DNA from 2 places in the Bradyrhizobium sp. P3_C3 genome. Region 2 is predicted to be linked to the other one. Evidence: predicted binding sites of a transcription regulator. Region 2 holds the regulator's gene; the other holds the start of a gene.

Region 1 (7,269 bases), on a different contig from region 2:
CGCGGCTTGGCCATCGTCGATGCGCCGAACGGCTCGATCGTCGGCTACTCGACCGCGCCGGGTGCGGAAGCACAGGACGGCACCAACGGCCACAGCCCCTATACCCAGGCCTTCCTCAACGTCGCGCGCGAACCCAACGTGCCGATCGAGCAGCTGTTCAAGCGCGTGCGCCTCGAAGTGAACCAGACCACCAGCGGCGCGCAGATCCCGTGGGAAAGCTCGTCGCTGACCTCGGACTTCACCTTCTTCGGCGACACCGCTGTCGCCGCCAACCGCGCGCCGGTGAATGCGCCTGTCGTGCAGGTGGCCGCCAACCTGCCGAGCCGTTCGACGCGCCAGGCCTATGACTACGTCGTGTCCGAGGGACGGCCGGAGTACTATCAGGAGTTCATCGAGATGTACCCGCACGACCCGCTGTGCGACCACATCCGCTGGCTGCTCTCGAACCTGCTGATCACGCAGGCCTGGCACAAGGCGGTGCTCGCGAACTCCCCGCTCGGCTACAAGAGCTTCTATGACAGCTACGGCAACAGCCCCTATGCGCAATCCGCGCTGAAGCTCCAGGTGCAGCCAAAGCTGATCCCCCTGATGCAGGCGACCAAGTTCCTGGCGCCGCAGAACATTGCCCCGACCTTCAAGGTCGGCAATCTCGGCCAGCCCAAATACATGCCGCTGATGCAGCAGGGCAATGGCGGTGCGCAAGTGAACGGCAATCTGCCGGTCGTGCAGAAGCCGGTGGACAGCAACGTCCTCGGCAAGCTCGGCAATGGCGGCCAGGTCGTCAACCTGCCGGCGGGCAACAACCAGCCGAACGGCACGCCATCGCAGACCCCGGGCAAGATCGTCACCCTGCCTGCACCGACCAACACGACCAACACCAATGGCGGCACCGGCAAGATCGTGACGCTGCCCGCGACCAACAATACGCAGAACGGCGGCGGCAACAATAACGGCACGACCAAAGGCACGCCTGGCAAGATCGTCAGCATGCCGGTGAATGTCGGCAAGGGTGGCACGACCGTCGATACGAAGCCGGTCGTTCAGGCGCAGAACAACCCGATCCGCGTCAACAACGGCGTGAAGCTCAACAACAACCCGGTGAACAAGGTGCAGGTCCAGAACAACCAGCAGAACAACCGCCCGCAATTCAATGCGACCAACCGTGTGGTCAACAACGGCGGCAACAACTTCCGGCAGTCGATGAACCAGGCGCCCTCCATTGGCGGCGGCAACAACCACCGCGGCTTCATGCGCTGATCGCCACAAGCGAAACGACAAAGGGGCAGAGCGGCGACGCTCTGCCCCTTCGTCGTGTCAAAATCTCAGAAGATCAGGCCACCAGCTCGGCAAACAGATCCGCATCGACATTGCCGCCGGAGAGCACGATGACGACGTTCTTCCCGGCGACGTCGAGACGTCCCGCCAGCAATGCGGCAAGGCCCACCGCACCTCCCGGCTCGACCACGAGCTTCAGCTCGCGATAGGCAAACGCCACCGCCGCGCCGACTTCCTTGTCAGATGCAGTCACGCCGCGCGCCAAGAGCTTGCTGTTGATCGCAAAGGTCATCTCGCCGGGGATCAGGGCCATCAGCGCATCGCAGATGGTGCGGCCCGCAGGCCCATGCGGCTCGCGGTGGCCGGCGGTCAGCGAAATGCCGTGATCATCGAACGCCTCGGGCTCGGCCACCACGATCTCGGCGAGCGGATAGCGCGCCTTGACGGCCGTGGCGACGCCCGCGATCAGGCCGCCGCCGGAGGCCGGTGCCACCACGATGTCGGGACTGAGGGCGAGCGCAGCCATGTCCTCGGCGATCTCACGACCTGCGGTGCCCTGCCCCGCGATCACGAACGGATCGTCATAGGGCCTGACCAATGTCGCGCCGCGCTTCTCGGCGATGCCGCGCGAGATCGCCTCGCGGTCGTCGCGGTCGCGATCATACAGCACGACCTCGGCGCCATAGGATTTGGTGCGCTCGCGCTTCGACAGCGGCGCATCCGCGGGCATCACGATGGTCGCATGCATGTCGAGGATCTTTGCAGCCGCCGCGACGCCCTGGGCGTGGTTGCCGGACGAGAACGCGACGACGCCGCCGGCGCGCTTGTCCTGCGGGATCGAGGCGACCTTGTTGAAGGCGCCGCGGAACTTGAAGGAGCCGGTGCGCTGGAGCATCTCCGGCTTCACGAAGACCTTTGCGCCGACGCGCTCGTTGAGCACGGGAAAGGACAACAGCGGGGTGCGGATGGCGAAGGGCGCGATCACGCGTGCTGCTGCTTCGATATCGGCAGGGCCGATCGGGAGGAGATGTTCGGTCATGCCTGATGTTATCGCGCCGGACGAGGCGCGGGGCAAGACACCTGCGCGCGATGAACCTTGGTTTTCAGGCTACGAAACTAACCGGCTCCGCCCCATTCCTGCCAGGAAGCACCGCGCCAACTGCCTTGATGCTGTCCACAAACGCCCTCGCCGAGGCCTCCCAGGTGTAATTGGCGGCGAATTCGACGCAGTCCTGCCGGGACACGTCGAGCGCCGCGAAGCAGGCGTTGCGCAGATCGTGATCGAGGGCGCCGACCGGTGCATCGCCGATCACGTCGCGAGGGCCCTTCACCGGGAAGGCCGCGACCGGCAGGCCGCTGGCGAGCGCTTCCAGCAGGACCAGGCCGAACGTGTCGGTCTTGCTGGGGAACACGAACACGTCGGCCGCAGCATAGATTGCCGCCAGCGCCTCGCCGTGCTTCTCGCCCAGGAAGATCGCATCCGGATAGGCTTCTTCCAGCGCGACCCGCGCCGGGCCGTCGCCGACGATCACCTTGGTGCCGGGCAGATCGAGATCGAGAAACGCCTCGAGATTCTTCTCCACCGCGATCCGGCCGACCGAGAGAAACACTGGCGCCGGCAGGCAGAGGTCGATCCCACGGGGGTGGAACAGGCTGGTGTCGACGCCGCGCGGCCACAGCACGACGTTGTCGAAGCCACGTTCACCAAGCTCGCGGGCGAGCGCAGGCGTCGCCGCCATCACGGCGCGGCTGGGCGCGTGAAATCGGCGCAGCGCCCGCCAGATCAGGGATTCCGGAACCGGCACGCGGGCGCGGACATATTCGGGAAAGCGGGTGTGGAAGCTGCTCGTGAACGGCAGCTTGCGCTGGCGGCAGTAGCGGCGGACCATCAGGCCGATCGGCCCCTCCGTCGCGATGTGGATGCTGTCGGGGCGCGCCTCTTCGATCAGCTTCGCGATTCGCGCCGGGCGCGGCATGGCGAGCCGCACGTCGCGGTAGCTCGGCATCGCAAAGGTGCGGAACGATTGCGGCGTCAGGAACGTGAACTCGACGCCGAGCCCCTTGGCGGCGTCTGCGAGCTTGGTCAGCGTCCGAACCACACCATTGACTTGCGGGTGCCAGGCGTCGGTCGCGACCAGGATGCGCATCAAGCGGCCCTTGCTGCGACCTGCGGGACTTGTGCCGGCTTCCGCGCCTGATCTGCCCAGGTGATGATCTCGAAATGACCGTCGTCATGCTCGACCAGCGCCGTGCAGCTCTCGACCCAGTCGCCGCAATTCATGTAGCGGATGCCGCCCTCGTCGCGGATCACGGCATAGTGGATGTGGCCGCAGATCACGCCGTCGGCGTCGTGACGCCGCGCTTCGGCGGCGAGCGCCTGCTCGAACGCGCCGATATAGTTGACGGCGTTCTTGACCTTCTGCTTGGCCCATTGCGACAGCGACCAATAGGGCACCTTGAACATGCGCCGGAAGAAGTTGACGAAGCGATTCATCTGGATCGCGAAGTCGTAGGCCTTGTCGCCGAGATGGGCGAGCCAGCGCGCGTTCTGCACCACGAGATCGAAGATGTCGCCGTGGATGACGAGGTAGCGCTTGCCGTCCACGCCGGTGTGGACGGTGTTCTCGACGACGTCGATGCCGCCGAAATGCGTACCGTAATAGTTGCGCAGGAATTCGTCGTGATTGCCGGGAATGTAGATGACCTTGGCGCCCTTGCGCGCCTTGCGCAGCAGCTTCTGGACCAGGTCGTTATGCGACTGCGGCCAGTGCCAGCTCGATTTCAGCGCCCAGCCGTCGACGATATCGCCGACGAGATAGATCGTATCGGCATCGTGGTAGCGCAGGAAGTCGAGCAGAAGGTCGGCTTGAGAACCGCGGGCTCCGAGATGAACGTCGGAGATGAACAACGTGCGAAAGCGCCTTTCAGGGCTCTCGTCACTCACATCGTAACTTCCCATGCGACAGCCTGTAACAATATCCCGTGACAGGGGGATGACCAATGAACCTTTGAGGCACCCTCGGATACGAATCAAACCTCGCCTCGCCCGTCCCGCGAATATCAGTCGCATGCGACAATCAGGCGACATGACGCCGCAACGGCCTCCGCAAGACCCCGGAACCGATGGCTGAACAGGTTAACGGCGGCGGTCCCGCGCGCCGCTGGCGGTGCGCTCGCGGCCCGGATCAGTAAAATTTGTGGAAATGATGGATCGGCCCGTGGCCGTGGCCGACGCTGAAGCGGTCGGCGGCCGCGATCGCTGCGCTGATCCAGGCCTTGGCGTTCCGCACGGCCCGCGCGAGATCCTCGCCCCTGGCAAGCCCCGCCGCGACGGCCGAGGACAGCGAGCACCCCGTGCCGTGGGTGTTGCGGGTGGCGATGCGCGGCGCCACAAGCGCGATCGTGTTCTCGGCCTCGACGAGATAGTCGATGCTTTCGGCGCCCTCGCCGTGCCCGCCCTTGATCAGGACCGCACGGCAGCCCAGCGCCAGCAGCCGGCGCCCCTGGCTCTCGATCTCGGCCTCGCGTGTCGCGACGGGCTCGTCGAGCAGAGCCGCGGCCTCCGGCAGATTAGGCGTGATCACCGACGCCAGCGGCATCAGTTTTTTGCGCAGGGCTTCCACCGCCTCCGCGGCGAGCAGGCGATCGCCCGAGGTTGCGACCATCACGGGATCGAGCACGATATGCTCGGGCTTCCAGCGCGACAGCGCGCCCGCGATCGCATCGATGCTGGCGGCCTGCGCCACCATGCCGATCTTCACCGCGCTGACCTCGAGATCGGAAAACACGGCATCGATCTGCGCGGTGACGAATTCGGCGGGCACCGCGTGGATGCCGGTGACGCCGCGCGTGTTCTGCGCCGTCAGCGCCGTGATCGCGGAGGCGCCATAGACGCCGAGCGCGGCAAAGGTCTTCAGGTCGGCCTGGATGCCGGCGCCGCCGCTCGAATCGGAGCCGGCGATGGTGAGCGCCACGGGCGTCGTCATGGGGCGATTTTCCGCGTTTTTGAGACCATCGCCCGTCCTAGCGCGCACCCCGGTGGCCCGCAAGTTCGCTTGCTAAATCCGGCCGATTTTGGCCTATTAGCCGCCAGATAAGCTTCGGAGTGACTGCAATGGTTCCTTTTTTCGTCCAGATCAAATGCAAGCTCGGCCAGTCTTACACGGTCGCCAACGCGCTTGCCGAAGCCGAGATCGCCTCCGAGATCTACTCCACGGCCGGCCATTACGATTTGCTGGTAAAGTTCTACGTCGATAAGGACACCGACATCGGCCACTTCATCAACGAGAAGGTGCAGGTGCTGCCGGGCATCCAGGACACCCTGACTATCATCACCTTCAAGGCGTTTGGCGCGAGCTAGGGTGTGCACTCACAGAGGGCCGGATGGGAAGTCCGCTTCCGAGACAGCGCAGCGGACCAATTGTACTCAAAGTGAGTTCTTCGGATTTTAACCATCGCGCACATCATCCAGCGCTCGACACCCTCTCGCACTGGCAAGGCCCAACGCGCTTCATCGATGACGGCCGCGTCGACATCGCGCCAATGTCCGGTCAAAAAACGGATAGTCTCCAAGTGGTTGGGGCCTTTGCATCGTAGCCCACGCGCTTAGGTCCGCGGAGGAACAATTCGGCGGCCCGATCGCTTGCACCTATGCCGCGCGCAAAGTGTGAAATATTTCATTGAACATACAACCCTGGAATGCTCTTTTCGCACGGATCGTGAGCGCCGGGGGCCGGCAATGCCCAAAGGACCGCTTGTTTCGATAGCAGTGGCTGCCTGGGTGCTTTGCACAGGCGGCTTAGCCTGGGCAGTTCGCCCAGCACCGATAGACCCCGCTGCCATCCTCCGTAACCAAGTCGACAAGATTGGTCCGGGTTCAGTTGTATTTACTCCTCCGACGGAAATGACGGTCGGCTATCACGAGCCAATAACCGTCCAGCCGCTCCAACGTCATGGCGTGGCTCAAACTGAACAGATCGAGGTTGGCAGCTTCATGCGGGCTCGCCTATTCGGTGAAGGATTCACGGCAACAACGAGTAGCGATGACGCGCAAGCCGAGTGGCATTATGCTGAGCTTCCAGCGAAGTCGGGCGACCAGACCGGTGCACCGCGCGACAAGATGTATCTCTTCGTTTCGCGAGTTCTGGGCAGCACGGAGGAGGTCTGGCAGGCAATCTTCGCATCCGATCGCCTAACTTATCGGCCACCCCGTCTCGTCCTGTACACAAGCGCCACCTACGCAGCCTGCGGATTAGCCGAAAAAATCATGGGACCATTTTATTGTCCTGATGATCAGAAAGTCTACCTCGACCTTTCGTTCTTCCAAGAGATGCAGACTGAACTTCACGCCTGCGATTCGAGCGGCGCTGACTGTCAACTTCCTCAGGCCTATGTGATAGCCCACGAAATCGGACACCACGTTCAGAACTTGCTGGGAATTATGCCAAAAGTGCGCGAGCTTCAAGGGGGCGTGGAAACGGAGGCGGAGAGAAACCGGTTACAAGTTCTTCTCGAGTTGCAGGCCGATTGTCTCGCCGGCATTTGGGCGCGTAAAGTTAAAGAGAAAGCGAAGATCAACGCGAGCGACATAGCAGCGGCAATTCGAACGACAGAAGCACTAGGCAATGACACGCTGCAGAAAAGTGCCTTGGGGTACATAGTGCCTGACTCGTTCACTCATGGCAGCGCTGCGCAGCGCCATCATTGGTTCGATGTCGGTTACGCAACTGGATTGGTGAAGAGCTGCAACACCTTTGCTGGAGCGCGGCAATGAGGCCCGACCTTCCCAACTCTCAACAGCCGATGTCCGACGACGACTGCATACGACTGAGCGGGACCGCTGGCGGTACGGGAGCCCCCACCGGACGAAGAGAAACTCTGCGACGAACGCCTGCTCGGTCTCTTGCATTTTAATTTTTTAGGGGAGTGCCGTGCCCCAGCATTGGTTAAAATACTTGGCTGTTTGGTCAATTGCTTTCGCAACGGGCTTCGGGA
Region 2 (7,269 bases):
GTTCCAGCCTTTCATGATCAAGATCTTCGACGGCATCCCCGTGCTGGGCGCGATCTTCGCAGGCCCGCCGTCCTATCTCAGCCTGTTCAACGCGGCGCTGATCCTCGCCATCATGGTGCTGCCCTTCATCACCTCGATCTCGGTCGACGTGTTCAAGACGGTGCCGCCGGTGCTCAAGGAAGCCGCCTACGGCGTCGGCTGCACCACCTGGGAAGTCGTGCGCAGCGTGGTGATCCCCTACACCCGCGTCGGCGTCATCGGCGGTGTCATGCTGGCGCTCGGCCGCGCGCTCGGCGAGACCATGGCGGTGACCTTCATCATCGGCAACTCGTTCCGCATCTCGTCGTCGATCTTCGCCCCGGGCACCACGATCTCGGCGGCGATCGCATCGGAGTTCGCCGAGAGCGACGGCCTGCACCAGTCCGGCCTGATCCTGCTCGGCCTGCTGCTGTTCGTGCTGACATTCTTCGTGCTCGCGGCTGCACGGTTGATGCTGATGCGTCTTGAAAAGAAGGCGGGGAAGTAACATGAACCCGATCTACGCACGCCGCCGCCGCATGGACATCGTCATCCGTGTGCTCTGCCTGGCTGCCGCTGCCTTCGGCGTCACATGGCTCGCGCTGATCCTGATAACGCTGCTCTACAACGGCATTGCCGGCCTGAACCTGGAGCTCTTCGTTGCGGACACGCCGCCTCCGGGCTCGACCGAGGGCGGCCTGCGCAACGCCATCGTGGGTTCGATCATCATGACCGTGCTCGGCGTCGGCATCGGCGCGCCGCTCGGTCTGTTCGCCGGCACCTATCTCGCCGAGTACGGCCGCAACGACCGCCTGACCTCGGTGATCCGCTTCATCAACGACATCCTCCTGTCGGCGCCCTCGATCATCATCGGCCTGTTCATCTATGGTGCGGTGGTGGTGCCGATGCGCGGCTTCTCGGCGATTGCCGGCTGCCTCGCGCTTGCGGTGATCGTCATCCCGGTGGTGCTGCGCACGACCGAGGACATGCTGCTGCTGGTGCCGAACGCACTGCGTGAGGCGGCCTCGGCGCTCGGCCTGCCGCGCTCGCTGGTGATCAAGCGCATCGCCTATCGCGCGGCGCGCTCGGGCCTCATCACCGGCGTGATGCTGGCCACCGCCCGCGTCGCCGGCGAGACCGCGCCGCTGCTCTTCACCGCGCTGTCGAACCAGTTCTTCAGCCTGGGTCTGAACAAGACGATGGCGAACCTGCCGGTCACCATCAACAATTTCGTGCAGAGCCCCTACGCCTACTGGAAGCAGCTCGCCTGGAGCGGCGCGCTGCTCATCACCCTGACCGTTCTTGCCCTGAATATTGGCGCGCGCATTCTGAGCGCCGAGAGGACCGCAAAATGAGTGATCTTTCCGTATCGATGAGCGCGGCCGGTGGTTTGCCCCAGGCGCCGGTGCTGCCCGAAGCTCCGGCCAAGGTGACGGTGCGCAACCTCAATTTCTATTACGGCGAGCACCACGCGCTGAAGAACATCAATCTGGCGCTCGGCACCAACCGCGTCACGGCGTTCATCGGCCCGTCTGGCTGCGGCAAGTCCACCCTGCTGCGCATCTTCAATCGGATGTACGACCTCTATCCGGGCCAGCGCGTCACCGGTCAGCTCATGCTCGACCAGACCAACGTCCTCGACCCCAAGCTGGACCTCAATTTGTTGCGCGCCCGCGTCGGCATGGTGTTCCAGAAGCCGACGCCGTTCCCGATGACGATCTACGAGAACATCGCCTTCGGCATCCGCCTTTACGAGAAGATCTCGAAGTCCGAGATGGACGACCGCGTCGAGAAGGCGCTGCGCGGCGGCGCGCTGTGGAACGAGGTCAAGGACAAGCTCAACGCCTCCGGCCTGTCGCTCTCCGGCGGCCAGCAGCAGCGCCTCTGCATCGCCCGCACGGTCGCGGTGCGGCCCGAGGTGATCTTGTTCGACGAACCCTGTTCGGCGCTCGACCCGATCTCGACCGCCAAGGTCGAGGAGCTGATCCAGGAGCTATCCGAGAACTACACGATCGCGATCGTCACCCACAACATGCAGCAGGCGGCGCGCGTCTCCGACAAGACCGCCTTCATGTATCTCGGCGAGCTGATCGAGTTCGACGACACCAGCAAGATCTTCACGTCGCCGACCGACCGGCGCACGCAGGATTACATCACCGGCCGGTTCGGCTGAGGAGACGGAACATGGGTTCTGAACATACCGCAAAGGCCTTCGACACCGACCTCCAGGAGCTCACGCGCCTGGTCGCTGAGATGGGCGGCATCGCCGAGCGCATGATCGTCGATTCCGTCGACGCGCTGATCCGCCGCGACGTCGCGCTCGGCCAGCGCGTCGTCACCATCGACGCCGAGCTCGACGCGCTTCAGAAGAAGATCGAGGAGCGCGCCGTTCTCACCATCGCGCGCCGCCAGCCGATGGCGGTGGATCTGCGCGAGATCGTCGGCGCCATGCGCGTCGCGACCGATCTCGAGCGGATCGGCGACCTCGCCAAGAACATGGGCAAGCGCGTCGCGGCGCTGGAGACGGATTTCCATCCGCTCAAGCTGTTCCGCGGTCTGGAGCACATGACCGACCTCGTGCAGCAACAGGTCAAGTCGGTGCTGGATGCCTATGCCGCGCACGATCTGCCGGCGGCGATGGCGGTGTGGAAGGGCGACGAGGAAGTCGACGCCATCTGCACCTCGCTGTTCCGCGAGCTCCTCACCTACATGATGGAGGATCCGCGCAACATCTCGTTCTGCATCCATCTGATGTTCTGCGCCAAGAACATCGAGCGCATCGGTGACCACGCCACCAACATCGCCGAGACCGTGTTCTACATGATCGAGGGCCAGGCGATCACCGACAAGCGGCCGAAGGGCGACATGACGACCTTCGCCACGACGGTCCCGAACACTTAAGGAGCGACGAACACCATGGGCGCACGCATTATGGTGGTTGAGGACGAGGAAGCTCTCACCGAGCTTCTCCGCTACAACCTCGAAGGCGACGGCTATGACGTCGAGACGGTGATGCGCGGCGACGATGCCGACACCCGCCTCAAGGAGCACATCCCCGATTTGATCGTGCTCGACTGGATGCTGCCGGGCCTCTCCGGCATCGAGCTGTGCCGGCGGCTGCGCACCCGGCCCGAGACCAAGCAGCTCCCGATCATCATGCTCACCGCGCGCGGCGAGGAGAGCGAGCGGGTGCGGGGCCTTGCGACCGGCGCCGACGACTACATCGTCAAGCCGTTCTCGGTGCCGGAGCTGCTGGCACGCGTGAAGGGCCTGCTCAGGCGCGCCAGCCCCGAGCGGCTCGCCACCGTGCTCGCCTATGGCGACATCGAGCTCGACCGCGACAAGCGTCGCGTGGCGCGTTCGGGTCGGCCGATCGATCTCGGCCCGACCGAATATCGCCTGCTGGAGTTCTTCCTGGAGCATCCCGGCCGCGTGTTCTCGCGCGAGCAGCTGCTCGACAGCGTCTGGGGCCGTGACATCTACATCGACGAGCGCACCGTCGACGTCCATATCGGCCGCCTGCGCAAGCTGCTCAATCTCGGCCGCGAGCAGGACCCGATCCGCACCGTCCGCGGCGCGGGCTACGCACTGGATGATCGCTTTGCGAAGGCGGAGCAGGCGTAAGCTCGGTGAGCTGCGGCCACACTCTCGGTGTCGTCCCGGACAAGCGTAAGCGCGGGTCCGGGACACCCACCGCGAGTGATTATTGTGCCAAAAGGTAACTCCGAGTCCCCGTAGCCACATCTTGCGGTGGTTAAGGGTCCCGGATCTGCGCGCGCTTGAGGCGCGCTTGTCCGGAACGACATCGGATTTGTTGAGCCGCCATCGTGTGACGGCTCCTTTCTGAGCTCAGAACGACTTCAGCGCGGACCCGGCTTCGCCGGTGCGCGCCGGCGATCGGCCGCGGGCTGATACGCCACGCGCGAGTGCTGGGCGCAGTAGGGCAGGCCGGAGAGCGCCTTGCCGCCGCAGAAGAAGAAATCCGGGCTCGAGGGATCGCCGACCGGCCAGTGGCAGGTGGCCTCGTTCAGCTCCAGCAGCGACAGCCGCTGGCTCATCGGCACGACGTTGTCGTAGGTGACCGGTTCGGCCTCGACCTCGACTTCGAAGGCCTGCGCCAGCGCGGTGTTGCCGCGCGCGATCGGGCGTGTCACCCGCATCATGTGCTGGGCGGGGCGCGCCTTGCGCGGCCGCGGCGCTGCCGACGAAGGGCTCTTGGCGCGGCCCGACAGGCCGAGCCGGTGCACTTTGCCAATCACGGCATTGCGGGTCACATTGCCGAGTTCAGCGGCGATCTGGCTGGCCGAAAGTCCGGCCTCCCAGAGCTTTTTCAGCTGCTCGACGCGATCATCCGACCAGGTCAAAACGGTCATTGCACCCTTTCCTTCGTCGGCGCCTGCCATCCTGGCGGCCGCACGGCGAATGCCTAAGCTTCGAAAAACCCGTGCCGCCAGAATCCCTTAAGGCTCGCCGGGCGCACCAGATGCGCCCGAACGCTTACGCCGGTACATGAGGACTTAGAGGATCAGAACTGCTGCACGAGATGTCGTATCTGACAAGCCAAACGCTACAATATGGCGTGACTCACGCGCAAGAGTCCGCCGACTCGCTTCCACATGTTCCGTGGCGGAAATACGCAAAATCGCCACCGCAAGACTACGGATTCTGCGTTTCGCGAGGCTTTCCGGGCGGCATTGACACCGGTTTCACCAGGCATAAGATAGTCAGGCGTGCCGCCCTTAAAAGGCGGCACGTTTCGTTTTCCGGGCCGGTCAATGGTGCGTTGCGCAATGCACGCTCACACCGTCCGCAACATTCAAGTGATCGTCATGACTAACAGCGCAGCGCCGCATTTGCTCCCCGTTTTCGCCAGGTCCGACCTCGGTTTCGAGCGCGGTGAAGGCTGCTGGCTGATTGCGACCAATGGCGATCGCTATCTCGATTTCACCTCGGGTGTGGCGGTGAATGCGCTCGGCCATGCTCATCCTGCGTTGGTCAAGGCGTTGCAAGAGCAGGCCACCAAACTCTGGCACATGTCGAACCTGTTCCAGAGCCCGGACGGCGAGAAGCTCGCCGCGCGTCTGTGCAACGAAAGCTTCGCGGACTTCGTGTTCTTCTGCAATTCCGGCGCCGAAGCGCTGGAAGGTGTGATCAAGCTGGTCCGCCATCATCACTTCTCCAAGGGTCATCCGGAACGTTACCGCATCATCACCTTCGAAGGCGCCTTCCACGGCCGCACGCTGGCAACGCTCGCCGCGACCGGTTCGGCAAAATATCTCGAAGGGTTCGGACCGCCGATGGACGGCTTCGACCAGGTCCCGCATGGCGATATCGAAGCCGTCAAGAAGGCGATCGGTCCGCAGACCGCCGGCATCCTGATCGAGCCGATCCAGGGCGAGGGCGGCGTGCGTTCGGCAACGCCCGCCTTCCTGAGGGCGTTGCGCCAGCTCTGCGACGAGAAGGGACTGCTGCTCGCGTTCGACGAGGTGCAGACCGGCATGGGCCGCACCGGCGATCTCTTCGCGCATCGCCGCACCGGCGTCACGCCTGACGTGATGTCGCTGGCCAAAGCGCTCGGTGGCGGCTTCCCGATCGGCGCGGTGCTGGCGACCGCGGACGCGGCTGCCGGCATGGGGCCCGGCTCGCACGGCTCGACCTTCGGCGGCAATCCGCTCGCGATCTCGGCTGCCAACGCCGTGCTCGACGTCATGCTCAAGCCCGGCTTCTTCGATCACGTGCAGAAGATGTCGCTGCTGCTCAAGCAGAAGCTCGCCTCCGTGATCGATCGTTATCCTGACATCGTCAGCGAAGTGCGCGGCGAAGGCCTTCTGATCGGCATCAAGGCCGTGGTGCCGTCAGGCGATCTCGGCGCGGCATTGCGCAACGAAAAATTGCTCACGGTCGGCGCCGGCGACAATGTCGTGCGCTTCCTGCCGCCCTTGATCGTCACCGAAGCCGAGATCGAGGACAGCGTCGGGCGGCTCGAGCGCGCCTGCGCCGCGATCTCGTCCAGTCAGACCAAGCGGGCGGCAAGCTGATGAGCAAGTCCCCGAAGCACTTTCTGGATATCAACGAGCTCCCGTTGTCGGAGCTCAAGAGCATGCTCGCGGCCTCCTCCGCCATGAAGGCGAAGCAGAAAGCGCACCAGCCGGTGAAGCCGCTGGAAGGCAAGACGCTGGCGATGATCTTCGAGCGTCCGTCCACCCGCACCCGCGTCTCGTTCGACGTCGCCATGCGCCAGCTCGGTGGCGAGCCGATCATGCTGACCGGCGCCGAGATGCAGCTCGGCCGCGGCGAGACCATCGCCGACACGGCGCGCGTGCTGTCGCGCTATGTCGACGCCATCATGATCCGCATCCTCAATCACGAGGCCCTGCTGGAGCTGGCGGAATATGCGACGGTGCCCGTCATCAACGGCCTGACACGGCGCTCGCACCCTTGCCAGGTGATGGCCGACCTCATGACCTACGAAGAGCATCGCGGCCCGATCGAGGGCAGGACGGTGGCCTGGACCGGCGACGACAACAACGTGCTGGCGTCCTGGGCGCATGCCGCCGAGCGTTTCAAGTTCAAGCTCAATGTCGCGACGCCGCCGGAGCTTGCGCCCAAAAAGGTGATGCGCGACTTCATCAAGGCCACCGGCGCGCCGATCGTGCTCGGCACCGATCCCGAAGCCGCCGTGAAGGGGGCCGACTGCGTCGTCACCGACACCTGGGTGTCGATGGGCGACAAGGAAGGCGAGCACCGTCACAACGTGCTCAAGCCCTATCAGGTCAATTCGAAGCTGATGTCGCTGGCCAAGCCCGATGCGCTGTTCATGCATTGCCTGCCCGCCCATCGCGGCGAGGAGGTCACCGACGAAGTGATCGACGGCCCGCAATCGGTCGTGTTCGACGAGGCCGAAAACCGCCTGCATGCGCAGAAGGGCATTCTGGCCTGGTGCTTTGACGCGGTGAAGTAATCTCACTTGTAGCCCGGATGGAGCGCAGCGAAATCCGGGTTTGTGTCCGCAGTTGAAGTGGTCCCGGATTGCGCTACGCTCCATCCGGGCTACGCGGGCTATCGCGTAATCCTGTGGCTATGGGTCCCGTATCAGCGCTTTGCGCGCGCCGGGACGACATCGAATTTGCAGGATCCTGAGCGATCATAAGTGCATCCGGAACACACCACCCTTGAGCCCTCTTCCATTTTCCTCCATCGACCCCAGATAAAGCGCCATGGTTTCCCAATCCCCTGACATGAATACCGGGC

What was found. The regulator PhoB, encoded in region 2, activates phosphate uptake and scavenging genes when phosphate is short. The targets are predictions, from matches to a motif close to TGTCATNNANCTGTCAT.
Region 1: AC1DW2_RS23725 (UDP-2,3-diacylglucosamine diphosphatase) is a predicted target of PhoB. The motif match lies at 4,258-4,274, and genes of this name have one in related genera.

What each region holds. Positions count from the first base shown of each region.
Region 1 is NZ_JBFUGY010000021.1:98,320-105,588, forward strand. Features, by position in the region: gene AC1DW2_RS23710 (caspase family protein) at 1-1,257, shown strand, start outside; gene AC1DW2_RS23715 (pyridoxal-phosphate dependent enzyme) at 1,331-2,314, opposite strand; gene AC1DW2_RS23720 (glycosyltransferase family 4 protein) at 2,379-3,422, opposite strand; gene AC1DW2_RS23725 (UDP-2,3-diacylglucosamine diphosphatase) at 3,422-4,234, opposite strand; gene thiD (bifunctional hydroxymethylpyrimidine kinase/phosphomethylpyrimidine kinase) at 4,461-5,261, opposite strand; gene AC1DW2_RS23735 (Lrp/AsnC ligand binding domain-containing protein) at 5,390-5,635, shown strand; gene ypfJ (KPN_02809 family neutral zinc metallopeptidase) at 6,014-7,048, shown strand; gene AC1DW2_RS23745 (alpha/beta hydrolase) at 7,206-7,269, shown strand, end outside.
Region 2 is NZ_JBFUGY010000034.1:43,457-50,725, forward strand. Features, by position in the region: gene pstC (phosphate ABC transporter permease subunit PstC) at 1-526, shown strand, start outside; gene pstA (phosphate ABC transporter permease PstA) at 528-1,373, shown strand; gene pstB (phosphate ABC transporter ATP-binding protein PstB) at 1,370-2,191, shown strand; gene phoU (phosphate signaling complex protein PhoU) at 2,203-2,919, shown strand; gene phoB (phosphate regulon transcriptional regulator PhoB) at 2,935-3,642, shown strand; gene AC1DW2_RS31420 (GcrA family cell cycle regulator) at 3,879-4,391, opposite strand; gene AC1DW2_RS31425 (aspartate aminotransferase family protein) at 4,848-6,056, shown strand; gene argF (ornithine carbamoyltransferase) at 6,056-6,979, shown strand; gene AC1DW2_RS31435 (Hsp33 family molecular chaperone) at 7,236-7,269, shown strand, end outside.